Regions from separate parts of the Paenibacillus sp. FSL R10-2778 genome, predicted to be linked through region 1. Evidence: riboswitches for the same ligand, from Rfam matches in the RefSeq annotation. Region 1 holds a riboswitch; each other region holds the start of a gene.

Region 1 (10,783 bases):
CAATCTCCAAAGAGTGTTAAGAGAACTATTGGAATTCTTGCATACCTCTAAGTTATGCAGCCCTTTTAGAACTGAGCTACTTTCTGTAGTAGAGATAACCATTGTATCGACCGAAGTCAGTCCCTTCTCTGTCGTAAGCGTGGGCACTAATCTTCAACTGCTGTTAGCAGAGTTATTATCTTTTATTCTCGCCACGAAGATTGACTCTAATTGTAAAGATCAGCTGATTATTCAGATCAGACATATTCAAGCTTCTATTACACAAGCAATTGGATTACCTATTAAAGGTGTGACTGGACCTCAAGGGCCACAGGGACCCCAGGGACCCCAGGGTCCGCAAGGAGCGCAAGGGATTCCGGGCGCAAAGGGAACCACAGGGGCAGGGTTGCAAGGAATTGTTGCTTTTAATCCTGCATTAAGCCCTACCTATCCAGCAGGTCAAGTAGTAACCTTTAATGGCAGTACCTATATTGCTATTGTTGCTGGACCAACGGGAACACCTGGAAGTTCACCAGACTATTTATTAATTGCTGGTGGCTCCACAGGCCCCCAAGGACCGCAAGGACCACAAGGCCCTCAAGGAACGCCTGGACTTCAAGGACCTCAGGGCCCGCAAGGGGTAGGGCTGCAAGGAATTGTAATCTTTAATCCTGCACAAAGTCCTACTTATCCAGCAGGTCAAGTAGTAACCTTCAATGGCAGCACCTATATTGCTACTGTTTCTGGACCTACTGGAATACCTGGAAGTTCACCAGATTACTTGTTAATCGCTGGTGGTGCGATGGGACCTCAAGGACCACAGGGTGTGCAAGGGATTCAAGGACCAACAGGTGCGCAAGGACCAGCGGGTCCAGGCGTAGGAGCAACTGGAGCGACGGGCTCGACGGGTGCTGCCGGCTTGGCGGGCCCTGCTGGTACAACGGGCGCGACGGGCGACCCGGGCGCGGTCGGCGTTGCCGGAGCTACGGGGGCAACGGGCGTGACGGGTGATCCGGGGGCGGCCGGCGTTGCCGGAGCTACGGGTGCCACAGGGGCGACGGGTGATCCGGGGGCGGTCGGCGTTGCCGGAGCTACGGGTGCCACAGGGGCGACGGGTGATCCGGGGGCGGTCGGCGTTGCCGGAGCTACGGGGGCAACGGGCGTGACGGGTGATCCGGGGGCGGTCGGCGTTGCCGGAGCTACCGGTGTAACGGGGGCCACAGGTGATCCCGGCGCGGTCGGAGCTACTGGCATTACCGGAGTCACTGGTGCAACCGGTAACGGTGCAATTATTCCGCTGGCATCCGGAGGACCTATTATTATGACCACGGTTTTAGGTGGTTTGGTTGGAACAACAAGCCTTGTAGGCTTCGGAAGTTCAGCCACAGGTATTTCGCTTGTTGGCGGTAATATTGATTTGACAGGTACTCTCCTTGGACCGCTTATCAATTTTGCATTCTCAACTCCTCGAGCAGGAGTAATAACTTCCATTGCCGCTTACTTCAGTAATACCATAGCTTTATCGCTGCTTGGTACTACGATAAATGTAACAGCGCAATTGTACCAATCTGCCACACCAAATAACACATTTACTCCTATTCCAGGCGCAACAGTCCCACTTCCACCTATCACCGGTACTATTAATCTTGGAACTTTTGTCAACGGAATTACGAATGGTATCAATTTTACTGTAACACCACAGACACGTTTGCTTATGGTATTCTCAGCCACCGCTACAGGTCTTACCCTTGTAAATACAGTCACTGGTTATGCAAGTGCTGGCTTTACGATTGTATAATCACTAAAAAAAAGTTAAAAAAGGCATCTGCGATTCCTTTTGAAGGAGGTGGCAGATGCTTTTTTTGTAATATGCGCATTCAACTCTTGATCTTTCGGACTCAGATGCCGCTATTCGTTAATTTATCACTGTTTAGAGAGATTATCGGACCTGAGAGGCGCTATTGGGCAGAAATGATGCTCAGTAGTGTCTATTTTGTACTAATAACGCCTATGGAGTCCTATAGCAACTCAAAAATAGGAAAATATTGCAAATAAGAGCGCCTGAGTCCGATAGCGATTCCGTTCACTGGGAGCCATAATCCGTTCACTGAGAATCATAGTGCGTTCACTAGAATTCACACTTTGTCACTGTTTGCAAAAACGAACCTCATAACAAATACACCTTCAGCTTATCGATGACCTCATCGATTTCCGCTGTAGTCGTATATCGTCCCACACTAAAACGAACCGCTCCCCGTCCAATATTCTCCGACACATGCATAGCCTTTAAAACAGGCGAAATCAACGTTTCACCGGAATGGCACGCCGAGCCCGTTGAAGCCGCCACAGCTTCCAGGGAATCGATAATTTCATGACCCACTGCTCCAAGAAAACTAACGTTAAGGGTGTTAGGCAAGCGCTTGTGTTTATGACCATTCAAATGAATTTTTTCGCCAAAAGACTCCTGCAGTCTTCCATAGAAATACTCCGTAACTTGCTTAACTCTTTTTCTAGAATCAGAGTCAGCAGCAAGCTCACAGGCTTTTCCTAAGCCAATAATGTAGGGTGTATTTTCTGTCCCCGCTCTTCGCCCCTGTTCATGGCCCGCACCGTGTATCAAAGGCTCAATGTGAATGCCGTCCCGAATGTACAATGCTCCAATGCCTTTGGGCGCATATAATTTATGGCCTGCAAGCGTTAGAAAATCCACTCCCAAATCCGCTACATCGAGGTCTACTTTTCCCGCAGATTGTGAAGCATCTGTATGAATAAGAATGCCCCGTTGGTGGCAGACCTCAGCTATTTCCTTGATCGGCTGGATCGTGCCCGTTTCGTTATTAGAGTGCATGATGGAGACCAGAATGGTTTGGTCCGTGAGCTGCTTTTTCACATCGTCAACCTGCACCATTCCATAAGAGTCAACAGGTACATAAGTCAGGTTGTATCCCATCTGCTCCAGGTACTGACAAGGTTTAATTACAGCTGGATGCTCAATAGCAGACAGGATAATGTGATTACCTTTATGGCGATACGTTTGGGCTACTCCTTTAATGACAGTATTATTAGACTCACTACCCCCACTGGTAAAAAGCACCTCACCCGGCGCACAATTCAGGAAATCAGCCACCTGTGTTCTTGCCTGCTCTATTCCGAGTTTAGCTTCCCGCCCCAAAGAATGACTGCTTGAGGGATTCCCAAAATGACCGTAAAGATAAGGGATCATAACCTCTGCTACTTCCTTATCTACTGGTGTTGTAGCGTTGTAATCTAAATAGATCATATTAAGTAAAGCCCCCTTTAACCATAACGCGAAACTTATACTTCTTGATGTTTTAAAAAAGAACGCACAGCAGTCTCAGCTTCATCCAGATTATTCACTTTAAAAGTAACTCTCTCAATGCCTTCATACTGAGTGGACGTATAATCGTATCTAGGATCATAGTAATATTCTAGCAGCAGCGCCACAGCTTCGCCGAACAAATCCGCCTGCAAGCATCGTTCGATTTCTGCTGCAACAGGGATATGAATTCGGGATTTAATACTCCGAAATGCAGAAATACACTGCTCCTTGTACTCTTCTGGCCGGTAATCCTCAAGGATTTGCTGCACTCTGGCTTGCAAAGGCATCTCAATCCAGATCTGTGTTCCGCTCTCTTTTTGCTCGGCCATAAATGGGGGCATTACTACCTTACCAATCTTTTTGCTCTCCGCTTCAAATAGTACATAAGGAGAATCCCCGATCTTAATTAACTCCTCTAAAAGAAGACTATCGAACGTTTTTTGATTGTTCGCACGAAGGCCAATCTCACCAAAAATAGAACCACGATGACCTGCCATCCCTTCCAAATCCAGAACGGGGTAGCCTTGCGCTTTCAGGCGGTGTAACAGATTGGTTTTACCTGTGCCTGTATTTCCGTGAATCACATAAGACTTCGCCTTACATTCATAGGACTCCAATTCGTCGAGCACCCATTTACGATAAGCCTTATAGCCGCCTATCAGCCGGTAAGCATGAATATCCATTAAAGAGAGTACGGTCGCAGTTGTACGGCTGCGCATACCTCCCCTCCAGCAGAATACTGCTTTGTCTCCTTGAATCGCTGCAAATTCTTTGACAAAAGAAGGCAGTTTTGCCGCAGCAATCTCCAAACCACGTTCTTTCGCGGCCTGCACACTTGTCTGTTTATACAACGTCCCTACTTCAGCCCGTTCCTGATCATCAAAAAAGGGAATATTCAAACTATCCGGCAGCGTTGCATCTTTATATTCAGAAGGAGATCTAACATCAATAATGGTGATCTGCTTCTTGTTTTTTAACACTCTAAGTTCTTCCAGTGTAATGTCCTGAAACAATATGCTCTCTCCTCTGGTGGCTAACCTTCATAATTTGCTCTAAGCTGATATACAACAGTTATTCCACAGCAGCTATAACCGTAATCTGACCCGGATGCTCTTCCGTTACCTCTCCGATCAATGCCGCTTCTACCCCTGCATCTACTAACTCTTTTAGCAAATCTTCGCTTTGTTCGGGGGCCACAGAGATCAGCAATCCGCCAGAAGTCACAGCGTCACATAGAATATAGCGGCTTAGTTGGTCCATCTCTTCCGGATAAAGAATGCTGCCTTCCAGATGGGCAAAGTTATTCTTAGTGCCTCCTGGAACAAATCCCTGTTCCGCAAGCTCTCTTACTCTTGGCAGCATCGGTACATCGTCTTGACGAATGATCAGGCCCGTGCCGCTCCCTTTAGCCATTTCCGAGGCATGTCCCAGTAGCCCAAATCCGGTAACATCTGTACAAGCATGTACATCATAAGGCTCCATGATTTCAGCCGCTTTTTTATTCAAAGTAGACATTACTGTCGTAAGGCGTGTGGTTTCTTCAGGAGATAGCTGATCCTTTTTAATGGAAGTTGTTAAGATCCCCACACCGATAGGCTTCGTTAGAATCAGCTTGTCTCCCACCTTGGCGCCCGCATTCGTTCTTACTTTGTCAGGATGCACAAGGCCCGTAACGGCCAATCCGAATTTGGGCTCTTTATCGTCGATGGAATGTCCGCCCACAAGAGTAGCTCCTGCTTCCTGTACTTTATCCGCTGCACCGCGCAAAATGTCACCAAGAACGCTTTTATCTAAAACAGAAATAGGAAAAGCCACAATATTAAGCACCGTAAGCGGCTTTCCACCCATCGCATATATATCGCTTAATGCATTGGCTGCTGCAATTTGACCAAATGAATAGGGATCATCCACGATCGGCGTGAAAAAATCAACAGTTTGCACTAACGCTAATTCATCACTTAAACGATACACCCCTGCATCATCACTAGTATCAAGACCTACTAGTAGGTCCGGGTTAGGAACAGTTGGTGGCAGACTGCGAATAACCTGCATGAGATCGGCGGGACCGATTTTGCAGCCGCAGCCCCCTTTTGAAGATAATGAAGTCAGTTTTATAGTTTCAGCTTGAGACATCATGACTCAGCTCCTTTAGTATGAATTATCTTAATCTTACACGAGTAGATCGCATTGTACAAAAAGCAAGAGTAGCAGATGTGCTGCTTGTTACGCCTTCCTCTATACACTTACTATCACTACTTAGGTCTACCGTTCTTTCCCACGTCGGGTGAGCTATATTTGATGCTGTGGTAGGGTGGGACATTAAGTGGCGTTCTAGGTACAATATGCTTGTAAATGTTCAACATCCATCGGTTAGTAAAATAACCAAAGGCTGGCTCATTCGTAGATTTTACTACTGATAAGCCAGCCTTTAGTTGGATGTCCATTATATTAGGGAAATCCTTGAAATCCTTCCTAAAAACATCCTATTATTAGGGAGGATTTCCCTAATCCACTTTCTAGGAGCCATAATCTCCTTCATTTTAGGGAGAATTCCCCTAAATTTCAACCCAAAAGGACGTCCAATAGCCAGCTCGTGCTCCCTGGCTATTGGACGTCTTTTTTCTCACTTAAACGCTTCGCTTGTGAAGGTCTCCCAATAGATCAGCTAATCTGCTGACTGCCCTGCTGCTTCTCTAAGAAACGTTGAAGAATCGCATTGAATTGCTCCGGTTGGCACAGATTACTTGGATCTAATGCGTTCGGAATAATCGCCAACTGCGCCTGCGGCAGCTGAGACACCATTTCCTTCATACAATTCACTCCAAATTCATTAAAGTCCCCTACAATACACAAAGCGGGACGTTTAAAAGCCTTTAAACATCTGGTGTAATCAACATGGCTCGTAGCCAGCCTTTGCCGATATAGCTCCCGGGGGCGTTTGTCCAGCAGTCCTCTTCTAATCTCATTGTAGGCCAGACTCCAGCGCTCTCGGTACATCATCCGAATCGAAGGCAACACCAGCTCGCTTGGGAGATAATACATTAGTAAACTGCAATATGCTGCCATAGTTTGTATTTTCCCTACTATTGTTGATCCGTGAGTCCTACAAAAGCTATCCGCGACCACAATTGCTTTTACACGCTCAGGATATTGTTTGGCAATATGCTGAACGACTAAGCCACCATAGGCGATTCCTACAAAAACTGCTTCACGGATACCTAGGTCATTCAACAGCATAATCAGATCCAGACATTGCGTCTCAATAATCTCATGTGGGGCCTCCAGCAGTTTACCAGACTTGCCATTCCCCCGTAAATCGCACAAAATCACTTTATATTTATCGGAAAAATACTCCAGCTGTGGTTTGAACATACTGTGTGTTAATCCATGTCCATGGATAAACACAACCGGAGTGCCAGTTCCATTGATTTCATAATAGAGCGAAGTTCCGTTCAGTTTAGCGATAGGCAAAGGTAACACCTCTTTCATAATAAATTCTACGACTATATCTGCTTAAAAACGCAGCAAAAAACCACAGAGGGATTCTCTGTGGCTATTCATCACTAAACACGCCATTCATCCTCTCTCCATACGCTTACGAGGTTAGCTGTCGGATTCGGGCAGTGAGAGTTGCCCTACCTGCAGGGATGCATATTATGCACCCGGAACAGGATTCACCCCATAACCAGTGCCGACTCTCACATCGGCTGCCAGTTGTTGGTTCCCCCGCTTTCCAGAAACGGAAATTAAGCGGATTGCTTATGTAATTGTAAATTTAAGATAATTCTCAGTTCTGAGATGAATCATACTCTTGTAAGGTTTTCTTGTAAAGGAGGGCTCTGGTCAAAATAATGTTGAAAGCAATGCTTTTCATTTCATATTAAGCATACTCTTCATTTTCTCTTTCTTTTGCTCTTGTTTACTCGTTTTCTTTAGAAAAACAGCTCTGAAGCAAGCGAAAAAGGGGGTGATTCACCAGTACTTTCCTATTTAATAAGAAACGACAATCTTCAATACCAATATTGGGCCAGTTTCTGTACCTTGGGGTGTTCGTCGTTTCTATGTCCCCGATCCGTTTGGCAAGCTTGTTAATATTATTTCACATGAACAGCACGAATGATTTCATAAAAAAGAAAAAAGCTAAGCAGAATCAGAGATCTCCCCCTGTCCACTTAGCTTCCTTTTACAATACTATGGCTACAAAAGATCGGCGTTTTTCAATGCATGCTCCCAGCTTGGAAAAAAGAACAGCGCACTTCTCATAAGCTCTGGGTCGCTTTGCTTTACTTGTTTTTTACTGATTGAGCTTCCGTCGCTTTGCAGCTTTTTGATCCGACTTAATACTTCATCAGCCTCCAAAGGAATTTCCATTGAAACACTCCTTTCTCAGTGACCTGTTTCCCTTCATTTTCTCCATAATATGTTTATTTATTCCGTACTCTTAATTTCCCCAGATTAAACCATCTGATAGATGGGTTGTTCAGCAATGAACCGGGTAGGAAGCATGGGATATTTGTCTGCTAAGATTTCAGCTAAATATTTCATCCCCGGCGCTTCACTCTCCGCATGACCTAACATGATGAGCGCTTTAGATTTTCCTTGGTGCCCTGCATCCCGCACATATTCCGGAGTCTCCCACTCTGGTCCCTCTCCAGCGATAATTAAATCAAGATTGTGATCATTAAAAAGCGGAATAGCCATCATCCCGCCTCCTCTGTAACCTACTAATATCCCTACACGTTTGCAGGACAGAGACAGGTCACCAGCAGCGCGTACATAAGAGATGCCTAGCTTACTTTTAATATACTGAGCAGCTTCCATTACAGTCATAGCAGGAATAGTGAGAATCGTAGCAGCCGCTTGCTGCTCTTCCACATAGTCTGACCAATCCAGCTCTCGCAGCAAACCCATCATAATCCCATCCGGCTCTTGCCGATGCCAATAATCATGATAACGAAAAATAGCTATTGGGGAATGTTCGATCAGACTTTTTTTCGCATGATAAACCGGATCACCTTCTAACCACTCGTTCGCCGCATGATGGCTATAAAATACACCTTCATGCGTGATCAGCAAATTGGCTCCTAACGCTATTGCTTGCTCCACAATATTTTGTGTGGCAGAAAAGGCCGTAATAATCCCTGTGACTTCAGTTTCCGGTTCCCCTGGGTTCAGAATATCCACAGTCCCTTCTACCTGTTCCACAGTTCCCATTAAATCTTTCAAAATCGCTCTAATCGTGAGGCTCACTATCATCATCCCTCGGTTCAAAATCTAATAAATCTTTCTGCCTTTAAGATCCTCAATTCCGCTCTTGCGGTAAAAATACGTATTGATCCGATCTCTCCATTCCTGCGCATGCTCTGCTTGCTCTTCAAGACGTTGCTTCACTTGCACATACAATCCACTATCCATGCTGCCTTCAAGTGATTCCCATGTTGCTAGAAGCTGTGCAGCCTGCTCTGCCCCCTCGAAATGAGTATCGTAGATATGTTGTATAACCGTTTGTCCCGATTGCAGAACATGCGTGTATGGAACATGATGGAAGAACAGCAGCAGCTCTTCTGGACAAGACGCTAGATTCTCATAATTTGATGCATTAAGACCTATATACTGTCCGCTATACCCCGTTCCCGATTTGACTGAACGATCCACACCAATGCCCTTATGATCCGCATAATGGTACGTTCCCCACTTGGCGTATTCATATCCATCCACATTCGGCCCATAATGATGATCCGGATTAACCATCCAGCCCACACCTAATGGAGCTGTGTAAGATTCGTAAATCCTCCATGAGTCCATTAACATCCCGCGAATAGCAGCCACTAGACCTTCATCAGTGCCAAAGGTAAGGCGAATCCATTCCTCAGCTATTTCTTTTGCCGTCAGCTCCGGATTCCAAATTAATCTCCCATATCCATACAGATTGGCTTGAGCTAACCCATGCCCCGTCCAGTTCATGTCATCCCCAACATTAGTTACAGCAGCCACACCATTATATTTATTTCCCCACACCGATCCGTCCACAATATGTTTCACAAGTGTAGTTTGCCCTTTGGCATAAGTATTGAAATCAAGGACTTCTTTCCACTGTGGAACGAGATAACAGAGATGCCGCTGCTGCCCTGTATATTCTTGAGCAATCTGAAACTCCATCAGATGATTGGTATGTTCCAGTGCGCCAAACAGCGGAGATACCGGTTCTCTGACTTGAAAATCCATCGGTCCATTCTTGATTTGCAGCACTACATTATCATTAAATCGGCCATCCAATGGTTTGAAATGATCATACGCTGCTCTGGCCCGATCTGTCTTACGGTCACGCCAATCCTGCTTGCAGTTATATACGAAACAACGCCAAATCACGATTCCGCCAAACGGCTCCAGTGCTTCTCCCAGCATATTAGCGCCATCGGCATGGTCACGCCCGTAAGTGAATGGCCCTGGTCGATTTTCTGAATCTGCTTTGACCACAAACCCGCCAAAATCAGGGATCACTCGATAAACCTCACCCGCCTTATCTTTCCACCATTGCCGCACCGCTGGGTCCAGTGGATCAGCTGTCTCCAATGCTCCGATCTGTATCGGGCTGGCGAAGTTAGCACTGAGGAATAGCTTAATTCCGTATACGCGGAATATTCCTGCAATTAACGCGATATCAGGCAAATATTGCTCCGTTATAAATAGAGATTCAAGCTCATGAACATTCACATTGTTAATCGAAATCGCGTTGATCCCCACAGAGGACATCAATCTGGCATAATCACGCAGCCGCTTTGTATCGTTAAGAAATTGATTGGACTCGTAAAAAAAGGACCGTCCAGCATAGCCACGTTCAATACTGCCATCAAAATTATCCCAGTGATTAATCATTCGCAGGCCGTTCACCGGATTCATAGACAAATTCAGAGCGTCTATCTCGCTTTCTGTTCCTATCAGCCGTAACAGATGGAATACGCCATACAATATTCCAACAGGCGTTGAAGCACCGACAGCGATACATTGCTCAGTAGCATTTGTACGTATAAGGAAACCTTCAGGACCCAGTGAATCGGTTCGTTCTCCTGCGAATACTCTACTAATTAATGGATTCCCCCCTTGGAAGGTTCCTATAACGATACACGGTCCTTCAGGTTTCGCTGTGAGCAGTGGCGCTTTGCCCAGCATAGAGGTCATCCCCTGTATGAATTCCGCGGCTGCCGCCTGAATCGTCTCGTTGTCCTCCGTTACTACCAACTCAACACACCAATCTATATATTGATTGTATAGAGATCCTGATTTCAGCTGACCATAATTGAGCCAAGCCTCATAAGCGGTATTTGTCATGTTTATTCCTCCCGTATAAATAACCCGCCCTGGATTGAAAAGGACGGGTTCATGATTCGCAAGCTTGAGCAGGTTACCCGCTCTATGATTTGGTGACAGCGTTAAGCAATTGGTGATACGCTGGCTTAGGATTAT
Region 2 (10,783 bases), 1.1 Mb from region 1:
TTATTCATCGTAAACTGTATAAATATGTAGAGATCGAGAATTTGGATACAGATATGATTACGGAAATCCGCAGCAGTTTTGCGGGAGCGGGACTTAACCCAGAATATGACTTAGAGATTGATTATCCGACAGATTTGCCTTATGATGTGTTCCGTCCAGGAGCAGCCTTCGACAATAATCAAATTTTACTGCTTGACCGCAATGAGCAATTGCGGGAAATTTCAGAGGTATCGGATATTGTACGCTCAATAAGCGGGATTCATCGTGGCAGATATCACCTATATTTCCCACAGGATAAGCTGAAAAAAGCCCTTACACGGTTGCCCTCTTCTGTAGCAGAGATTTTTGCAAAATAATACAAATATTTATGGAACTATTGATAAAAACAACAAGGAGTGAGCTTTAAAATGTATCTGTTCGACACACATACACATTTAGATGCGCCTCAATTCGACGAGGATCGCGAGGAAGTTATAGCTCGTGCAGTAGAGGCCGGAGTTAGCAAGATGATCAATATTGGATTTAATCGGGAAACGATCCCTTCAACGATGAAGCTGGCTGAATCTTATGATTATATTTATGCAGCGGTGGGCTGGCATCCACAGGATGCGATTGATATGAAAGAGGGGGACCTCGATTGGATCGCCTCTCTTTGCAGCCATGAGAAAGTGGTGGCCATCGGAGAGATTGGGTTGGATTATTATTGGGATACCTCTCCCAAGGATGTGCAGCAGGAGGTCTTCCGCAAACAAATTGGACTAGCCCGTGAACTAAAAATGCCAATCTGTATACATGACCGTGATGCCCATGAAGATGTCGTACGGATTTTACGGGAGGAAAAAGCAAATGAAATTGGTGGCGTAATGCATTCTTTCTCAGGCAGCTGGGAAACCGCAAAAATGTGTCTAGATCTAGGATTTCATTTGTCATTTGGAGGACCGATCACGTTCAAAAATGCCAGAGTGCCTAAAGAGGTGCTTGCACAGACGCCATTGGACAGATTATTGATCGAAACAGACGCTCCATATTTGACTCCACACCCCTTCCGAGGCAAGCGAAATGAGAGTGCTCATGTGAAGTTAGTAGCAGAGGCTGCGGCTGAAATTAAAGGGTTAACATGGGAAGAATTGGCTAAAATTACGTATGCGAACGCACTGGAACGATTTGGGATTGTCTGAAAACAGGAGTAAAACGGGTGAAAAATAGAGAATGGCCGATATATTAAACTTTTTTAATATAAAAACGGCTGATTATTACAATATTTTAACCATATATTTGCGTAAACGTGGTTGAATCGTCCTTTACAACATGCATCAAAACAGGATATCATCTTTTCAGTGATGTGAGCTGTTGTTATTGTGACAGCCATTGATTCATGGATCGTCTCGCTGAGTCTCCGTATGGAGAACGGGGGAACCAATATTGAACTGCCGCATGCCTGTATCTTGAATACGACTAGGAATTGCCGCAGAACAATATTTGATTTCTTCACGTGGTCTTTGGGGTGAATTTAAGGGCAACCGCCGTGAGCGGGTGACCTGAAATAGGGCGTCTCTCTTTCGTCCGAACCCGACAGCTAACCCCGTAAGCGCAAGTAAGAGAGGCAACCTCGTGCACAAACATTCCCGCGTATTCTGACATCGGAGAAGCCACGAAAGAGTCCTCAAGAGAACTCTTTTTAGGCTTCTTTATTTTTGAATAAACTGAATGTTGCCCGCATACTGTTATATAACAGGTGTGGGAGTAGCTGTGCCGAGCAGGCGATCCATGAGCAGGAGACGCTAAGTTAATACGTGCGTATCCTGTGACAATCTCAAATAGTTTCGTCAAAGAAATTCAGTCCTCATGATATACAAATTGACGACGAGGCTATGTAAGGAGGATGGAGAGAATGGGCTTATTCCAACCAGAGGTATCCCATGATTCGCAGTCATCCAGCAGGTCTTTCGCATTACGGTGGGAGCAAGTAAATACTCGCGTACTTTTACTTGCAGGTGTGATTTCAATCGCAATCGCGCTGTTAATTCTGCTGTACGTACACGGTCAAAGTAATAAACAATTAGTTTTAGTAATAGACGGGCAAACACAGACACTTGAAACGCGAGAAGCACTTCTTGGTGATGTGTTGGAGAAAGAGCAAATTTCGCTGCAGCCGCATGATGAATTATCTTTAGGTCTGAGTGATGAAATAAAAGACGGTGACCGTGTCGTTATCAATCGTGCGCAGAAATTTAGCCTTACTGCGGACGGAGCAACAAAAACGTTATATACGACCGAAGACACTATCGGTCAAGCGATTGACAAACTGGGTATCAACCTAGAAGGCTATGATAAGATTTTTCCTTCGTTAGACACCACCATCTCTGCTGACATGGAGATTAAGATCGTTCGTATCAACAAGCAAACGGTACAGCGAACAACTAACTTACCTTTCCGTGTTATTAAGACAGCAGATCCCTCCCTTACTGTGGGAACAGTTAGAGTGGCACAGGCAGGCAAACCAGGCGTCATGGTTCAGCATATTGAAAAGATCTATCAAGACGGAGAACTGGCCTCTATGCGCATGATCGGCAAGGAAGTACAAACGGTAACAAAAGATAAGATCATTGCCGTTGGTACTAAAGCACTTCCTAAGCCTACTGTAGTTGCTAAAGCTACAACAACTTCCAAATCAAGCACTACCTCCAAAACGACTAAAGTTAGCGCTAAGACTAAGAACGTCACAAGCAAGGCTGGCGTAGACTTTGAGTACAAGAAGATGATTAAGAACGTCTCCATGACAGCTTATTCGTCAGAAGAGCCAGGGATAGGTACTAAAACTGCCTCCGGAACACGCGTAACGGAAGGTCGTACAATTGCAGTAGATCCGAATGTAATTCCTATTGGCTGGTGGGTTTATATCGATGGGCTTGGATTCCGCCGTGCAGAGGATACTGGCGGTGCCATTAAAGGCAATAAAGTGGATGTCTATTATGATTCCCTGAGCCATGCTCGTAATTTCGGCCGTAAATCACGTACCGTTTATGTGATTGGACCTGTGAAACCTGAGCTTAACTAGAACTGAAGCTTTTGCAAAAAATCCTTTGATAAGCTATAGTGATGATAACCGTTAAGGAACGCTGGATGATCATTTCGTTGATCGCAGAGCAACCGCTCATCACTTATACATTCTTTAACCAAAAGAAGAGGAGCGAATCCTCTTCTTTTTGCTTTTTTTGGAAGGAGTCAAGAAATATGATTAAGGAATTAATCGTCGTTGAAGGCAAAAGCGATACCGTAGCCATTAAGCGTGCTGTAGAAGCGGATACCATTGAGACAGGCGGCTCTGCTGTAAACCGGACTGTAATTGCTAAGATCGCGCTTGCTATGGAACGTAGAGGGGTTATTATTCTTACGGACCCGGACCATGCTGGGGAGCGAATTCGTAAAATCGTTTCAGCGAAGGTGCCGGGCTGCAAGCATGCTTTTATTCCAGAGAAGGACGCAACTCGAAAAGGGGATATCGGTGTAGAGAATGCATCGCCAGAGGCGATTCGTCATGCGCTGCGTAATGTACATACCTCTTTTGAAGGAGCACCTGCTTTGATTGGTATTGATGATCTTATGGCCGCTGGAATGCTTGTACACCCTCGGGCTGCTGAAAGACGTATGGCGCTTGGTAATTTGCTTGGAATCGGATATTGTAACGGCAAACAGCTGTACAAGCGGCTGGCGATGTTTGGGATTACGCGGGAGGAATTTGCCGGGGCTCTCGCCCAAATTGATCAGGGAGGCATTACTTCATGAGTGGTAGAGAGGAAATTTCGACTCCAAAACGGACCAAAGAGATTATTCAACGTTATGGATTCAAGTTCAAGAAAAGCCTGGGACAAAATTTTTTGATTGATCAAAATATTTTGGACAAGATTGTAGACGCTGCTGGACTAGATAGCGATTCTGGGGCGCTGGAGATCGGGCCGGGAATTGGAGCGCTGACGGAGCGTCTGGCACTAACAGCGGGTGCTGTAACTGCCGTAGAGATTGACCGTAGACTGATTCCAATATTAAAAGACGTACTTTCCCCCTATCCCCATGTTAAGGTTCGTAACGATGATGTCCTCAATGTGAACTTGCAGGAAATGTTCAAGGAAGATTTCACCACTGTGAACAAGGTCAGTGTGGTTGCTAACCTGCCTTATTATGTGACTACTCCGATTCTGATGAAGCTGCTCGAAGAGAAGCTTCCCCTTGATAACATCGTTGTAATGATTCAGAAGGAGGTTGCGGAGCGTATGGCTGCATCTCCAGGTGGAAAGGAATACGGAAGTCTTAGCATTGCCGTGCAGTACTACAGCGAGCCTGAGCTCGTCTGTATCGTGCCACGTACGGTATTCATCCCTCAACCTAATGTGGAGTCTGCTGTTATTCGTCTGAAGGTTAGAGAGCATCCTCCGGTAAAGGTGGAGAGTGAGAAGCATTTCTTTGAAGTGGTTCACGCTTCTTTCACACAGCGCCGCAAGACGATTGCTAACAATCTGAAGGCTCGCTACTTCCCTGAACAAGGACGTGAGCAGCTGGAGGCTTTACTCGCAGAAGCGGGTATTGAACCGACCCGTCGCGGAGAAACACTCAGTCTTGAAGAATACGCCCGCTTAAGCGGTGTTTTGCTAGCCGCTGGAATTGAATAAGCAATAGGAAACGGTTGTTGTCTTAAGGACGACAACCGTTTCTCGTAGAAATATAAGGATGTTATTCTGGTGGAGCATTATACATTCTTATATTTTAAAAATATGTTGAGTTATGAACCAACTGAGGCCTTTGCCCATACGATGGGGTAGAGGTGGTGGTTGTAATGAATTTAGGAGACTTGGTCGTTCGCAAATCTTATGGCGGTGATTTAACATTTCGTGTAGATAATATTGTGCAGGATAGAGCCGTCATTAAAGGCACAGATTTCCGCCTGTTGGCGGATTCTCCTCTGGATGACCTGGTTCAAGTGCCTCCTACCCGAATAACGGAACGGGGACAGCAAGCACAGATCAAAGCGAAGGAATCACTGACACAGCTGCGGAAGGACCGTCAGGAGCAAAGTCAGCGGAGCGGGGGAACCCTAACAGAGGGGACATGGGCTCCACCGTCCAAGGAAGCTCCTTATTTTGAAGTGCCAGGTAAAGTACTGCATCTGGATGGCGATCCGGCATATTTGAATAAGAGCCTTAGCTTATACGAGCAGCTGCGGATTCCCGCTGAAGGGCATCATGTTCATGAATCTGCAATGGCTGATACGTTATACCGGCTGTTGCCCCGTGTACGCCCAGATATTGTAGTGATCACTGGTCATGATGGGGTACTGAAGCAACAGCATACTTACGATCTGTATAGTCTGAATAGCTATAAAAATTCGCAAAACTTTATAGCTGCTATTAGGGTAGCTAGGGAGTATGAGCGGAATTTTGATGCGTTGACTATTGTTGCCGGTGCTTGTCAATCTCATTTCGAGGCATTACTTGGAGCTGGAGCTAATTTTGCCAGTTCACCTGGTCGAATTTTGATCCATGCTCTGGATCCCGTGTATGTAGCAGCAAAATCATCCTTTACTTCCATCAGGGATACTGTAAATCTTAGCGATGTTCTGAATAATACCATCAGCGGAAATCAGGGTATTGGTGGTGTTGAGACCCGTGGCAGCTTCCGCATCGGAATGCCGCGACTGCAGAATCTGTCGGCGCTAAAAGTGACACCATCAGCCATTTAAGCGGCAGAGATAGGTCTATGGTGTCAGGAATATAGGTAATTTGAATGGGCTGAATAGAATATCCGAAAGAAAGGGTGAGCGCTGAGCTTAACCCTTTCTTTTTTTCTTTGTAATGCCTATATTACAGATAACAAGGATATTAGTCCGGCGCTGATTTCTCGCAAAAAAATTCCGTTGACAACGAAATATGCATCAACTATAATTAATTATTTATTTGCTTTGACATTGTCCTGAAAAAGTTGTATAATGGACAAGAAAAGAGGTGGTCGTCAGGTAATGGCTAATAACGCGCTGTTGGAAATCAAACGCAGTCTTGAAGCTCACGTCGGTCATAAGATCACATTGCGTGCAAACGGAGGTCGTCGTAAAACCGTTGAACGCACAGGTGTCCTGGAAGAAACGTACCCTTCTGTATTTATTGTCAAACTGGATCAGGAGCAGCAAACTTTTAAGCGAGTCTCCTATAGCTATGCCGATATACTTACTGAATCTGTGGAAATCACAGTTTGTGAAGACGATGGGCAGATGCGGATTATGTATATTAAAGCTTAATGTTTCACGAACAGTCTCCCTTGGAGGCTGTTTTTTGTTTGCGTTTTTTGGGACAAATATTTGGTGCATGATCCGTGTGCTAAGCAAGCATACTAATTGGGCAACGGGTTAATCATTTATTTTCATAAGGGAGGAATTCCGTAATGAGCCGCAGAAAACGAGGCATGATGTCGGAGGAACTGAAGACAGAGTTAGCCAAGGAGCTGGGTTTTTATGAAACCGTGGAACGTGAGGGCTGGGGTGGAATTACAACTCAAGACGCTGGCAACATGGTGAAAAAAGCGATACAGCTTGCTGAACAGGCTGCGCGGAAATCTTAAATTTTAGGCTATAAATTGAATATTACTGAAAAAGGGTGCGTCTAAATGGCGACACCCTTTTATTATTGGACTTCATTAGAAGTTTCTCATATAATATGTTAAGTTGTTTTTACGGGAAAAGCTGAAGGTGGGTGAACGCCTTGAAAATGTATGAAAAGGCACCAGCTAAAATTAATTTGATGCTGGATGTGCTGCACAAACGTGCTGACGGTTTTCATGAGGTGGAAATGATTATGACCATGGTAGATTTAGCAGACCGCTTAGAGCTGTCTGAGCTGCCAAGGGATACTATTATAATATCAAGTCAGGCTGGTTATATTCCCCTGGACGAGAAAAATTTAGCTTTCCAGGCGGCAAGGCTTATTAAAGACCGTTATAACGTGAAGAGTGGGGTACATATCCATCTGGATAAAAGAATTCCGGTTGCGGCTGGCCTGGCTGGCGGCAGCAGTGATGCCGCAGCTACGCTACGCGGTCTAAACCGTCTGTGGCGTCTGGGTATTCCTGCGCAGGAGCTACAGGAGCTTGGCGCTGAGCTGGGTTCTGATGTACCTTTCTGCGTCACAGGCGGCACAGCCTTGGCTACAGGACGAGGCGAAAAGCTGACACCAATCAATAACCCGCCACAATGCTGGGTTGTGTTGGCGAAACCACCGATCAATGTATCGACTGCAGAAGTGTATGGACGCGTTCGGAGCAATAATATAGCGGTTCATCCTTCTGCTCGAAAGATGCAGCAAGCGATAGAAGCTGGAGACTTTGGGGGCGTGTGCAACCATCTGGGCAACGTGCTTGAAGATGTTACCCTAAAGCTGCATCCAGAAGTTCAGCAGCTTAAGGAAGCGATGATAAAGCTTGGAGCAGATGGCGTACTGATGTCAGGCAGTGGACCTACCGTATTCGGATTAGTGTCCAAGCAGTCTAAAGTAGCAAGGATTTACAACGGGCTGCGAGGGTTCTGCAAGGAAGTCTACGCAGTGAGATCACTGAATTAGTCTGCTTCTCTTGTGTAAACCCGTACAAAAGTGATATATTTTTCTAAAATATTCGGTTTTGGCGAGGAGCATTCCGTGAAGAAATTAAAAAGAAGCCAACGTTTGGTAGACATGACTCAGTTTTTACTTGAGCGGCCGCATGAACTACTGCCGCTGTCTATATTTGCCGATCGCTATGGAGCGGCTAAATCCTCCATCAGTGAAGATTTGGCAATCATAAAAGAAGTATTTGAAGGTGAAGGCATCGGAGAGCTGCAGACTTTAGCTGGTGCAGCGGGTGGAGTACGTTATATCCCGGTTATGCCTAAAGATATGGCGCTTACCTTTGTGCAGCGCTTATGTGTGCAGCTAGAGCAGACTGACCGGATATTGCCTGGCGGTTATTTGTATATGTCGGATCTACTTGGGTTGCCGTCTTTGATGGAACAGGCGGGTAAGATCATCGCAACGGCCTTTTACGGATCGGAAATCGATGTGGTGATGACCGTTGAAACGAAAGGCATTCCACTAGCCTATGCAACAGCAGCGCAGCTAGGCTTGCCGGTAGTGCTTGTGCGACGTGACCATCAGGTTACAGAGGGATCAGCAGTAAGTATTAACTACGTATCAGGATCTCATAAAAGCATACACACAATGTCTCTCTCCAGACGTGCACTCAAGGAGAAATCGCGAGTACTTATCGTAGATGACTTCATGAAGGCGGGAGGGACTGTACGTGGTATGGTCGATCTGCTCGGTGAATTTAATGCCGAGGTTGCTGGGGTAGGCGTTTTAGTGGAATCAGGCGCTGTAGAGACGGAAGAGCGTCTGTTGCACGATTACGTGTCCTTGGTAAAACTAAGTGAAGTAGACTCGAAAGAGCGGAGAATTTCGGCGCATCCGGGCAACTACTTTTCCTCTTGATTAGCCATTCTCTTACATTTTCAAAAAGCGTGGAAATTGTCGAAAACGTAAGGAATATTAAGAAAACTACTCGATGTATGTCGAAAACAACATATCCCAAAAAATATATTTCTTTTTTAGGTATTTTATGGAATCAAAAAGAAGGAATTCGCTTTGCTGTGTGGAATTATACACCAAGTCTCTGATGGAAAAAGGTGGTGAACACACACATGCAAATTACGGATGTCAGACTCCGCCGCGTTAACTCTGAGGGGAGAATGAAAGCAATCGCATCCATTACCATCGATAACGAGTTTGTTGTTCATGACATTCGCGTCATCGATGGCAATAATGGGATGTTTGTTGCAATGCCCAGCAAGCGTACACCGGACGGCGAATTCCGCGATATCGCGCACCCGATCTCTTCGGGAACACGCGAGAAGATTCAATCCGCGGTTCTGGCCGAGTACGATCGCGCCGCTACGGAAGAAGAAGAAGTTATTGAAGAGGGAGCTTAGGCTTCCTCGGAAGACTGCTACCTTTTGGGTGGCGTAGGATCCGCCGTTTTTGATAAGATCACACCGACATACACTTCATGAATTAGCAGCCTGATCTTGCAAGAAAAGCTATTGCTGGTGAAGGATTTGACGACATCTTCGAAAGGCAGCGATAAATGCTTTTCTAACTTGGGGTTTATAGAAAAGAGAACCATGACTTCATGGTTCTCTTTTCTTTTTGCCCGGAATGAGATATATTCAGTAGTGAGTTCAAGAGTAGGAGGTTGGCATTCTTGAAAAGAATGGCTGTAGTACTTGCCGCAGGTCAAGGCAAGCGAATGAAATCTAAATTATATAAGGTGCTGCACCCCGTTTGCGGTAAGCCGATGGTAGGGCACGTGCTTGATACAGTAAAAGCGACCGGATGCCAGCGCACCGTTGTTGTTGTTGGGCATGGCGCAGAGAAAGTTAAGGCCTATGTAGGTGAAGGAGCGGAATACGTTCTGCAGGAAACTCAGCTCGGCACTGGCCATGCTGTCAAACAAGCAAAGGATTTACTTGCTGGCGAAGAAGGAACAACTATAGTTATTTGTGGAGACACACCACTCGTAACCACGGAGACCCTGGAAGGACTAATGGCGCTTCATGAACAGCGTAATGCGGCTGCAACCGTATTGACAGCTGTTATGGAAAAACCTACAGGCTACGGAAGAATTATTCGTGGTGAAGATGGCGGCGTTCTGAAGATTGTAGAGCAGAAGGATTGCACTACTGAAGAAGATGCGGTTCAAGAAATCAATACAGGCACTTATTGTTTTGATAATGCTAAATTATTTGCTGCACTCGAGAAGGTAACGAACAGTAATAACCAGCAGGAGTATTATTTGACTGATGTGATTGGGATTCTTCGTTCACAAGGGGATACCGTACTAGGATATCAGACCCATGACGCAGCTGAGTCTATCGGCGTTAATGATCGTTTAGCTTTGTCCGAAGCGGAAGCCTTTATGCGTCAACGTATTAATCGTAAACACATGCTAGGCGGTGTGACCATCATTGATCCAGCCTCGACTTATATCGGAGCAGATGTAGTTATCGGATCAGATACTACGCTTTATCCAGGAACTATCCTGAAAGGGAAGACTGTAATCGGGGACAATTGTGTGATCGGACCGGCTAGTGAAATCGAAGACTGTCAGATTATGGAAGATGCAACGATTAAGCAGTCCGTATTGAATCAAGCTCAAGTTGGCGCACGGACAACCGTTGGGCCTTTTGCCTATTTGCGTCCAGGCTCTGTGCTTGGAGAAGAAGTTAAGGTTGGAGATTTCGTCGAGATCAAGAATGCTACGATTGGTGACGGTTCAAAAGTGTCACATCTTAGTTATGTTGGCGACGCATCTGTAGGTAAGAATGTAAACGTCGGGTGCGGTGCGATTACCGTTAACTACGACGGGTATAATAAATTCAAGACAACAATCGCAGACGATGCCTTTATTGGCAGTAATGTTAACCTTATTGCTCCAGTTACTGTGGGCAAAGGGGCTTTTGTTGTAGCAGGTTCGACAATTACACGTTCCGTTTCCGAGAACGATCTGGCTGTAGCTAGAGTAAGACAAGAGAACAAACCGGGATATGCAGAGAAGATCCGTTCCCGTGCTAAAGCGAAGAAAGACCACTCGAGTCCATCGTAAAGCGTTGCTAAGAAGCGCCGGACGGACTTATATTTCCGCGCCGGCGCCTTTGGAAAGCTAAATTCCGTCACGGAGGGTTTATATTTTATGACTTATTGTGATTCCAAGT
Region 3 (10,783 bases), 1.6 Mb from region 1:
CCTGAGCTTTCAGCGCCTGACCCTCACGCAGCATCTGATAGGTCTTGCCTGATCCACTGACCGGACCTATATAGATCTTCAGACGTCCACGATGCAGCTCATAAATAGAGAGCAGCAGTTCCTCCGGCGTCTTCCTCCGATATGTTCCCATCAAGACCACTCCTTAATAACCCGTTCATCCATTCACTCTTCTATGCCAGAAAGCAAGATATCCCTGACCCAGTTTGAACAATCGGGCAGGGATATTAGCTATATTTATTTGTTCGTTAATTTCTGCAGCTCCATGTTCAGCTTCAGAACATTTACCCGCTTTTCACCAAACAGCCCTAGATCGCGACCTTCGGTCTGCTTATTCACTAGCTCTTCCAGCTGCGCGGCTGGAATCCCAGTCAAATTACTGATCCGGGGAATCTGCACAATTGCCGACGCAGGAGTGATATGCGGATCAAGACCTGAACCCGAGTTGGTTACTAAATCAACCGGCAGCTTGTTTACAGGCACATCCGGATTATCAAGCTGCCACTGTGTGATGGAATCCTTCGTCCGCTGCAGCATATCCGGGTTGGATGGGCCGTAGTTATTGGAGCCTGAGGCTTCCGCTTTATAATCAATGCTGGATACACGGCCATGGAATAATGCCGGGTCCGTAAAGCTTTGCCCGATGAGTTCTGAGCCCACAACTACTCCAGCGTCATTCTTCAGCTGACTGCCGTTCGCTTGCGATGGCATCAGAACTTGAGCAATCGCTGTAGTAGTCAGAGGATAAATCACTCCGCAAAGAACAATAAACACTAGACATAGCCGTAATATAATAAAGAAATTAGCACCCTTCGATGATGACAACTGTTCTTCAGCGTCCGCAATCGATTTTCTGTTATTCACGATGCTCTCACCCTTTCAATGATTAGTCAATCCGTTGTTAAATCCATACACTTACGAGCAAATCAATAAGCTTGATGCCCGCAAAAGGAACGACTACTCCACCTAAACCATAGATAAAAATATTACGTCCCAGCAGCTTCGTAGAACTCATCGCTTTATACGAGACACCTTTCATAGCCAATGGGATCAGCAGCGGAATAATAATCGCATTAAATATTAATGCAGATATAATTGCCGAGCTAGGTGAACCCAATCCCATGACATTCAGGGCTTCCATTTCAGGAATGGCGAGCATGAACATTGCCGGAATAATTGCGAAGTATTTAGCGATATCATTCGCAATACTGAACGTTGTCAACGCGCCCCGCGTCATCAGTAGCTGTTTACCAATAGCTACAACCTCAATGATCTTCGAGGGATCGGAGTCCAGATCAACCATGTTTGCTGCTTCCTTAGCGGCTGTAGTCCCACTGTTCATCGCTAAGCCCACATCAGCTTGGGCAAGGGCAGGTGCGTCATTCGTACCATCACCAGTCATTGCCACCAGCTTGCCTTCGTTCTGCTCACGGCGGATAACCGCTATTTTATCCTCAGGTGTACTCTCTGCAATAAAATCATCTACCCCTGCTTCACGGGCAATAGTAGCTGCGGTCAGCGGATTGTCCCCTGTACACATGATAGTCTTGATTCCCATTTTTCGCAGCTCATCAAACCGCTCTTTCATGCCTGGCTTAACTGTATCCTTTAAGTAAATAAGTCCATAAATCCGGTTGTCTACCGCAACAGCAAGCGGGGTCCCCCCCATCCGAGCGATAGCATCGGAATTACTGTCGAGGTTCGCGGGAATGACTCCGCCCTTCGACTGTACCCATTTCTTCACGGAATCGACTGCCCCTTTACGAACAGATCGTCCATCACGCAGATCTATACCACTCATCCGGGTCTCAGCCTTAAACTCTACGAACTCTCCGCCTTCAGCAAGTTTGCTGTCATAGCTGCGTTCCAGCTTCTTAGCCAGCTCAATAACAGAACGTCCTTCCGGAGTCTCATCCTTTAGCGAACTAATAGCTGCCCAAGCCGTAAGCTCAGCTTCCGTTTCATCTCCAACTGGCACAAAATCACTCGCCATCCGGTTTCCGAAAGTAATCGTACCGGTCTTATCTAGAATCATTGTATTAATGTCGCCGGCAGCTTCAACGGCCTTCCCTGACATAGCAAGGACATTAAACTGTGTGACGCGGTCCATCCCTGCTATCCCGATAGCGGAGAGCAGACCCCCGATTGTGGTCGGGATCAGACAGACCAGCAAGGCGATCATAACAGGAATATCTAGATCAACGCCCAGATAAGTCGCAATTGGCCGCAAGGTCACTACTACAATCAGGAAAATCAACGTCAGACTGATCAAGAGTGTATTTAGTGCAATTTCATTGGGTGTCTTTTGACGTTTCGCCCCTTCAACGAGGGAGATCATCCGATCCAGGAATGACTCACCGGGGTCACTGGTAATTTTGACTTTAATCTCATCACTGACTACCCGGGTGCCGCCTGTGACTGAGCCAAAATCTCCGCCGGCTTCCTTAATAACAGGTGCAGATTCACCTGTTATTGCAGATTCATCTACGGAGGCCAGCCCTTCAATTACTTCACCATCGCCAGGGATAAGTTCTCCCTGACTGACGATGACAATATCTCCTTTACGAAGCTCGGAAGAAGAAACGGTCTTCACAGACCCTCCAACGAGTTTGTTAGCTGTGATATCCTGTTTCGTTTTCTTGAGTGAATCCGCCTGGGCTTTCCCGCGGCCTTCAGCCAGCGCTTCAGCGAAGTTGGCAAACAGCACTGTGAATAGCAGAATGAACAACACTGTGATATTGAAGCCTACCGATTTCTCTGCATTAAAATATCCGGGGGCCAGTACCATAAGCAATACAATAATCGTACCGATTTCGACTACGAACATGACCGGATTTTTGATTAACGTCACCGGGTTAAGCTTAATAAAGCTATCCTTTATAGCGCTTAGGAGTATGGGTCCCGTCAGCAGCTTTTTTCTTTTTACAGTACTCATCTTGTTCTCCCTCTTCCTACCGTAAGGTCAAATATTCTGCAATCGGGCCGAGCACAATGACCGGCAGAAACGTCAGCGCACCGATAATTACTACTGTACCAATCAGAATTCCGGTGAACAGACCATTGTCTGTGCGGAATGTGCCAATCGTCTCAGGAACTGGCTTCTTCTGGATCAGTGAGCCTGCAACTGCCAGCATCGCGATTATAGAGACATAACGGCCAAGCAGCATTACGATCCCGGTTGTAACATTCCAAAAGGTGGTGTTGTCCGCAAGCCCTTCAAATCCTGAACCATTGTTCGCGGCAGAAGAGACATATTCATATAACACTTGGCTAAGTCCATGGAATCCGGGATTCGTGATGGAACCGTTGCCCAAGTCCGTTAAGAACGCACCTGCTGTTGGTACAAGGATAATGAACGGATGCACAAGGATAGCAATCGCAATTAGCTTCATCTCCTTGGCTTCTATCTTTCGCCCGAGAAACTCTGGTGTTCTGCCAACCATTAGTCCACATAAGAAGACACCCATGATGGCATACATCAGCATATTGATTAGTCCGACACCTTTTCCCCCGAAGACATTGTTGAGCATCATTAGGGCCAGAGGGGTAATGCCACCCAGCGGTGTCAGCGTATCATGCATATTGTTAACACTACCTGTCGTAGCTGCCGTTGTTACCGAAGTGAACAACGAAGATTGCGGGATACCAAAACGTACCTCTTTACCTTCCATGCTACCTTGCGAAGACTCGATCCCCAGCGCATTGATAGCTGGATTGCCTTTGGTTTCCGCATAATAATTCAATCCCAGCAGTAGTACGAACAAGGTCATCATTGCTGTGAAAATCACCCAGCCCTGACGTTTGTTCTTAGCGAACAATCCGTACATATATGGCAGAGAGGCTGGCAGCATCCACATAGAGAGAATCTCCAGCACGTTCGTAAGTGGATTAGGGTTCTCGAAAGGATGCGCTGAATTGGCTCCGAAGAAGCCGCCACCATTCGTACCTAAGTGTTTAATTGATTCCAAAGAAGCGACTGGACCGATAGCGATTTGTTGTGTCTGCCCTTCGAGTGTAGTGACCTCAAGCGATGGCTTGAGCGTTTGTGGCACATGCAATCCTACCAGCACCAATGAAACTAGCAGAGCTAATGGAATGAATACACGAATATGTGCTTTTACGAAGTCCTCGAAAAAGTTCCCGACTGATTTCTGTCCTGTAATCCCTCTGACAAAAGCAACCGCAACAGAAAATCCGCTCGCTGCAGACGTGAACATCATCATCGTGATGACTGCCATTTGTGAAAAATACGATAGTCCCGTCTCCCCGCTATAATGCTGCAGGTTCGTATTGGTCATAAAGCTGATCACCGTATTGAATGAAAGCGTCTGTTCCATATCGGCAATTCCATTCGGGTTCAGCGGCAATCCCCGCTGTAATCTCAGAAAAATATAACTGAAAGCAACCAGTACGATATTAGTTAAAACAAAGCTGAGTGCATACTTCTTCCAGGACATTCCGTCCCGTTTTTTCAGGCCGATCAGCTTATAAATACCTTTCTCTGTGCCTGCAAACCAGCGATCCGTACGATTCGGTTCGTTAGAAAATACATGATATAAATACGTTCCCATCGGCTTGACCAGCAAGATGAGAATTACAATTACGACGACTATTTGCAAAATGCCCATGAATGCCCCTCCTTAAAATTTCTCAGGATGAATCAACGCGTAAACCAGATATAAAAACAACAGTAGGGTAACAGCGATTACTAGAATCACAGCTTATCCCTCCCCGTATCCTCAACTACACCTGCGCACCAGCGCATAAAGCCATAAAATAACCCGTAAATTACAGCTAACGAAGCCACCATATACAGATCCATCATATCTTCCGCACTCCTTCCATTATCCTTGATGAGGTGATCTATCGATTAGAAAATCAGCATCACCACTATGGGAATAGATTACATAGCTCGCACCAAGTCTTTTATAGACCAATCTAGGATTTATTGAACTTGTAATCACAAAAATCGGCTGTGTCGTCCAGGTACGGCACATCTGAATATAGCGGCAGCAAAGCGGAAAGCTGCTCTCAAACAGATATACCCTGCCTACCGGGAACGATGGGCGAAACCAAGTGCTCTGATGGCGGGTATCCACTAGAATAACCTGCTCAATCCCGAGCTCCTCAAGTAAAGCTTTCTCAGCCACATTGTTGGTTAATCCCGCCATCTTAATACCCCTGAACTTCAGAAGTTTAATGAAATGTTCTCCCGCCTTTGTAGGCGCACATACAAGCACATATTCATTCTGATCCGTCATCTTTTTTTCTCCTCCTGCTCATTTACAACAAGGAGGCAACGAAAATCTCCGAAAGGATGTTGACCTATCGTCATTTTCGGGCACAACCTAAAGCTCGGTTGTGTCACGTCATTAGACGCTGCCTTACAAATACCGCTAATGATGAATTTAGCGACCTCTTAGGGGAGGCCTCCATAAATGCTTTGCTTCTAAGAGCACAGCAAAAAGCCACAAAGGATCTCCTCTGTGGCTCGCTAGCGGTCACATTGCACTCATCCTCTCTCCATACGCTTACGAGGTTAGCTGTCGGATTCGGGCGGTGAGAGTCGCCCTACCTGTATAGATGCGAGCTCACTCACACCCTCTACAGGATTCACCCCATAATCTGCTTCCGACTCTCACATCGGCTGCCGATTGTTGGTTCCCCCGCTTTCCTTACCGGAAATTAAGCGGATCAAATATTCGATTGTCGTTGAAACAGGAGTAATCATACTCTTATGCACGAAGACTTGTAAAACCTGAATGATGCCAAAATAATGCAAATTAAAAACTATTTTCCCATTAGATAGCGCTTACTTGATATCTAATCTCTCTATATCTCTTGTTTACTCGAGTTTGGAGCGTTTAATCGCTATCTATAACCCATGTGATTTTATTCACCTTTTTAGAGCGAAAATACTGCAAATTCCCATTATAGGTAGAAACGCAAGAAGCTGAGGCTGAGCGAGAAAGAGGCGCGATAACACGCCATAAATACCTATTTACCTCGTTTTTCAGTCGTAGTCGGCAGGATATGGTTAAAATTGCTCTAAAAGAACATTTTCCGTTTTTTACAGAAAATCTTGAAAAGAGTATGATTCGGGTTGAATCTAATTCATGAAAAACAATCAACGCTGAGTTCCTGCATTCGCAGGGAACGGGGGAACCATCAGGCCACCTGGCCTACTTGGGGTGAATCCAAAGGAGACTGCATAAGTCTCAATAGGTAGGGCGACTCTCACCGTCCGAATCCGACAGCTAACCTCGTAAGCGTAAAGAGAGAGACCCTTGATCCGCCACGCTTTGGCCCAGGTATATCTGCCTGTAATCCAAAACCGCAGCAGAGGTCCTCCTCTTGCTGCGGTTTTTGCGTTACCTGAGCTTATTAGGTGATAGCACGCTGGATGGGGTGAATGTTTTGAAGCACTATTATTTAGGGATACATCAAGGGCTGCTTGAGCCGATAAGTCTAAATTACGTTTGTTTCGGGGCCTTGTGGTTCGAAGAACATAATCACAGGTACATTGTAGGCTATGCATTTGGCCAGAACCAGATCCAAGCCCTTCGCCAGTTCAGCACACCTTCTTCTTGTAAAGACTGTTTAGACTCTAAGATTGTATATGAGATATATAAAAAAATTCGAGAACAACAGCAGCAGCAGGATTGGTCATCGCACCAAAAGCTCCCGTGGTTTACAGCCTTCAAGGAGCCTTGGAAAGATGTAAGCGCCGGTTGGTATGTCTTGAGATCCCGCAGCACCTTTCCCTTACATCTATCTGTTATACGAAAAGAGAAGTTCCGACTATGGCTAGAGCATACCGCAGTCTGTGAGAATAAAATGGAAATGCTCGCTTGTGTAGAAAGGGCTAGTGTCACTCATCATGTAGACTTAAAGCTTTTGGAAATCTAAGGAGGAACCCTACTATGGACCAGCGCAGACTATCCCGCATTGAAGTATTTGTATTGGATGAACCCGAGCCTATTCACTATGGAATGGAAGGGGCTGAAGGCTGCCGTTATGGTATTCTGAAGCTCACCTGTAAGGGAGGCTGCAGTTGGGGGGCTTGTCTGATCTCTGCCAACACCAAAAATTTCGATCTCATTAAATGGAGTTCTTTTTTACGGGCCATCTGTCATTGCCGTCTTGAAGAAGCGCTGGATAAGGTCCGCCGCGAAGGTTCAGATTGGGAGCAGGTTAAGCTTGAGCTAGTTCAGGGTGCTTTGCAGGATTTAAAGGCCAAGCTCCAGGGTAAATCCTTGGCAGGGCATATTCAGCAAGGGCGTCTGTACAGTGTTGCAGCAGGGGGGAGCAATTCCAGAAGTGAACGGCTCTACTACAAGCCTTCAAAAGCTTTATCCACTGCCTCCCAGCAGAAACACAGTTGCCCGGAACCAGACACCGCCGATCTTATCAATAAATCCATCTCTTACTTTTCTATATTATAGATTCAAGCAAATCTCTCAATCTGAAAGGATCGTGTTCACCATGCCTGACCCCTTACCTCCCGAGTCCACCTACAGTACTAAATTTGCAGAGTGTGTTCAAAAGTATACTAATGAAGTCTACGTACTTAGTTCCATGTTGTTAGAACAATCTAATGAGGCAGACAAGATTACTATCCGCACCTTCACAGAGCTTCATAAAATATATCGTCAGGATGATTTTGATCCTCAGTTATTCTCTATCCACGCTTACCGCACTTGTATTCACCAGTGTGCTGATTCTTTTGCCCGGCGCTCCCTTCTATCGGCTAAGGCATTACCTTGGGAGGAACAGCTTGTGAAGGTCATGTGGTACGGCCTAAAGCTGCCTCTTTCTCAAATAAGCATTATTCTGCAAAAAAGTGTTCCCGCACTGAAAACACAGCTTAGAGCTCTACGGGAGCAGATGACCACCCAAACGGATATACTAACGAGCGCAAATCTTTCTATAATTTAGTCACTGACAAGAATTCAGACAATCTTTAAGCGCATGAAGCATCTAACGGACTCAGGAGCCTTTAATTGAAGCTTTTCCACAAATATAGCCGGCGTTCGGACTCCAGTAGAAATCCCGAGCAGTGAACGTCTCGGATCGTCTTAAAGCAAGCCCTAATCATCTTCCACCAAGGCTTACGGACCAAGATGACGTTATTTGCACGTTTATCGCCTTTTGAGCATAGTATCGGACTCCAGTGCAACTATTTGGTTAAAAGAGCTACTGATTCACCCTTTTTCATGCCAATAGCGACTATAGTGTCCGATATCTTGCCAAATCTCGATGATTGCTGCATTTAAGTGCTGCTGGGTCCGTTAGCTATATCAGCTCGTATACAAAGAGATTGCCAACTCAAAAACGGGGATATCCCAGCAACCATAAACGGCTGTTAGGATACCCCCGAAAACTCAGTGCTTACTATTACGCTTTACTCTTACGCGCCTTACCGTACATCCACAATCCCGCCAACATCCCCACTATAGCAACACCAGTCAATAGACCTTGAACAAAATCCATAAAAGTGGAGCCATCCGGAAGCATTCTACTAACCGTAGCCAGCGATACCGAACTCATTAAAAGCATAATGGTATATTGTTCGCTTGTAGACATCATTAGCACTCCTTAAAAGTTATATGAGGTCATCTTAGATCTTGTAAGCTTTCATTGCTTTTCTAATTTCTTTAATACTTGGGCGTTTGCCGTACATCAGTACGCCGGTACGATAGATCTTGGCTGCCAGCCATCCGAAGATGAAGGTAGTCACAAGCAGGATCAGCAGCGATACAATGACTTGCCAGATCGCCACCTCGCCGACACCAATTCGGAGCAGCATCGTCAATGGTGAGGTGAAGGGCACATAACTCGCTATCTTAACCACTAGAGTATCTGCATTGGAGATACTGAACAGTGGAACATAGAACGCTACGAAGCCTAACATCATGATTGGCATTACCGCCTGACCGAGATCCTCCGTACGGCTGACAATCGAACCTACAGCCGCATACATCAAGGCATAGAGGAAGTAACCTAATACGTACAAGACAAATCCATAGAGCAGCAAGTTAATATTGAGCTGGCCTAAATCGAGATCAAAATCAGCCAATACAGTCGCATTATGCGGGAGCGTCAAATTGACGACGATCGCTGCGACAAAGATCCCAATTTGCAATATTCCTACTAGGAAAACACCGATAACTTTACCGAACATTTGCGCTAAAGGTGAGGCACTTGTAATCAGAATCTCCATAATCCGCGAGCTTTTCTCAGAAGTTATCTCTGCGGCAATCATGTTGCCTGTCATCATAATGGACATAAAGAACAACATAAGCATGGCATATACGATAATGTAGTTAATGGCTGGAGTGTCCTCCTGAGAGCTTTCACTGCCACCGCCTGCGTTAAGCTGTTGTGTAGTAATCTGCACAGGCGTTGACATTGCAGCAATCTGTTCAGAGGTCAGCTTGTCGCCAACGATGAATTGTGTGTTTGCTTGCTGAAGTGCATTTTGGAGATAAACTTGCACATCTCCGTTTAGTTCCCCATCATTACTATGATAAGTAACGGGTGGAAGCCCTTCACCAGTAGGTTCCGCAAAAGTAACATAACCTTCTACGGTCTCTTCATCTAATGCTTTCTTTAACTCGGCATCCTCCGCAGAAGCATATTGTACTATCTTAGCCTGTGGCATGCCCTCTGGCGCAGTATAAGCCTTCAACAATTCTGCAACCTGATTTCCCTCTTCAGCAATCACAGCAATTTGAGTAACTTCACTTTTGGCCGAATCACCCTTAAACTGATCGATGATATAGGGAAGATTCATCCCTATGCTGAGCAATAATACTAGAATCAAAGTAGTAATCATAAATGATTTCGTTCTAACTTTATTTTTAAAGGTAAAGCCGATAATTGTCCCCATCTTATTCATTAGATTCACCCACCGCTCTGATAAAGATTTGGTTTAACGTAGGTTCCTTGATTTCAAAATGCTCCACTTCACCCTGTGCTATCGCCTGCTGTAAAATACGCTGTGCTGCACCGATCTCACTGATCGATAACAGATACCCACGCTCCAGCTGTTTAACTGCTGTAACACCTGCGATGGACTCCAAACCTTTTACCTCATTAGCTGTACGCAGCAATACTTCTTCCCGCGGGTAGCCATTCTTGATCGTGCGGATATCCCCTTGAACGACCGTATTGGATCGATCGAGAATCGTAATGTTACGGCATAGCTCTTCCACATGCTCCATCCGGTGCGTAGAGAAGAGGATACTTGTTCCCGAATCACGTAATTCTTTGACCGTATCTTTCAGCAGCTCCACGTTTACTGGGTCCAGCCCGCTGAAAGCTTCATCTAGAATCAGAATCTGCGGCTTATGAACGACAGCGGCGATAAAGCCCATTTTTTGCTGATTTCCTTTGGAAAGCTCTTCTATTTTTTTATTGTAATAATCCGGAACCTCGAATCGATCCAGCCAATAGCGCAAGCTCTTATCTGCATCACTAGCTGACATCCCACGCAGGCGGGCCAAGTAAACGATTTGATCGCTGATCTTCACCTTAGGATATAGTCCACGTTCTTCGGGCAGATAACCCATAAGTTGCTGCAGTTCACTGTTGAAAGGTTTTCCGTTATACAAAATCTTGCCCTCATCAGGGTAGATTAGGCCGAGCACCATACGCATCGTGGTTGTTTTTCCCGCGCCGTTCGCCCCCAGTAATCCGTAAATTTCCCCTTTACCTACGGTTAGGTTAATTCCGTTTACTGCGGTTTTTTCTCCATATTGCT

Evidence for each region. Region 1 has a riboswitch for cyclic di-AMP ahead of NST40_RS26505 (alpha/beta hydrolase). Riboswitches for the same ligand answer to the same signal wherever they lie in the genome.
Region 2: linked by a shared signal. The riboswitch ahead of NST40_RS00190 (3D domain-containing protein) and the one ahead of NST40_RS26505 (alpha/beta hydrolase) in region 1 are both predicted to bind cyclic di-AMP.
Region 3: linked by a shared signal. The riboswitch ahead of NST40_RS02685 (hypothetical protein) and the one ahead of NST40_RS26505 (alpha/beta hydrolase) in region 1 are both predicted to bind cyclic di-AMP.

What each region holds. Positions count from the first base shown of each region.
Region 1 covers NZ_CP151956.1:5,913,487-5,924,269, forward strand. Annotated here, with positions in the region: gene NST40_RS26485 (exosporium glycoprotein BclB-related protein) at 1-1,777, shown strand, start outside; gene NST40_RS26490 (cysteine desulfurase family protein) at 2,147-3,259, opposite strand; gene mnmH (tRNA 2-selenouridine(34) synthase MnmH) at 3,295-4,332, opposite strand; gene selD (selenide, water dikinase SelD) at 4,391-5,452, opposite strand; gene NST40_RS26505 (alpha/beta hydrolase) at 5,981-6,790, opposite strand; cyclic di-AMP (ydaO/yuaA leader) riboswitch at 6,896-7,082, opposite strand; partial or broken gene NST40_RS26510 (glyoxalase) at 7,344-7,439, shown strand; gene NST40_RS26515 (hypothetical protein) at 7,517-7,690, opposite strand; gene NST40_RS26520 (Nif3-like dinuclear metal center hexameric protein) at 7,775-8,533, opposite strand; gene NST40_RS26525 (alpha-glucuronidase family glycosyl hydrolase) at 8,594-10,648, opposite strand; gene NST40_RS26530 (endo-1,4-beta-xylanase) at 10,731-10,783, opposite strand, start outside.
Region 2 covers NZ_CP151956.1:40,670-51,452, forward strand. Annotated here, with positions in the region: gene NST40_RS00180 (HD domain-containing protein) at 1-356, shown strand, start outside; gene NST40_RS00185 (TatD family hydrolase) at 408-1,178, shown strand; cyclic di-AMP (ydaO/yuaA leader) riboswitch at 1,377-1,606, shown strand; gene NST40_RS00190 (3D domain-containing protein) at 1,892-3,058, shown strand; gene rnmV (ribonuclease M5) at 3,235-3,786, shown strand; gene rsmA (16S rRNA (adenine(1518)-N(6)/adenine(1519)-N(6))-dimethyltransferase RsmA) at 3,783-4,667, shown strand; gene yabG (sporulation peptidase YabG) at 4,832-5,734, shown strand; gene NST40_RS00210 (Veg family protein) at 6,011-6,286, shown strand; gene NST40_RS00215 (small, acid-soluble spore protein, alpha/beta type) at 6,430-6,606, shown strand; gene ispE (4-(cytidine 5'-diphospho)-2-C-methyl-D-erythritol kinase) at 6,747-7,601, shown strand; gene purR (pur operon repressor) at 7,677-8,504, shown strand; gene spoVG (septation regulator SpoVG) at 8,714-9,001, shown strand; gene glmU (bifunctional UDP-N-acetylglucosamine diphosphorylase/glucosamine-1-phosphate N-acetyltransferase GlmU) at 9,274-10,674, shown strand; gene NST40_RS00240 (ribose-phosphate diphosphokinase) at 10,762-10,783, shown strand, end outside.
Region 3 covers NZ_CP151956.1:599,298-610,080, reverse strand. Annotated here, with positions in the region: gene NST40_RS02710 (histidine kinase) at 1-151, opposite strand, end outside; gene kdpC (potassium-transporting ATPase subunit KdpC) at 256-864, opposite strand; gene kdpB (potassium-transporting ATPase subunit KdpB) at 920-2,953, opposite strand; gene kdpA (potassium-transporting ATPase subunit KdpA) at 2,970-4,646, opposite strand; gene NST40_RS02690 (hypothetical protein) at 4,863-5,279, opposite strand; cyclic di-AMP (ydaO/yuaA leader) riboswitch at 5,531-5,720, opposite strand; cyclic di-AMP (ydaO/yuaA leader) riboswitch at 6,140-6,304, shown strand; gene NST40_RS02685 (hypothetical protein) at 6,373-6,927, shown strand; gene NST40_RS02680 (hypothetical protein) at 6,942-7,463, shown strand; gene NST40_RS02675 (hypothetical protein) at 7,504-7,956, shown strand; gene NST40_RS02670 (hypothetical protein) at 8,416-8,607, opposite strand; gene NST40_RS02665 (ABC transporter permease) at 8,639-9,919, opposite strand; gene NST40_RS02660 (ATP-binding cassette domain-containing protein) at 9,912-10,783, opposite strand, start outside.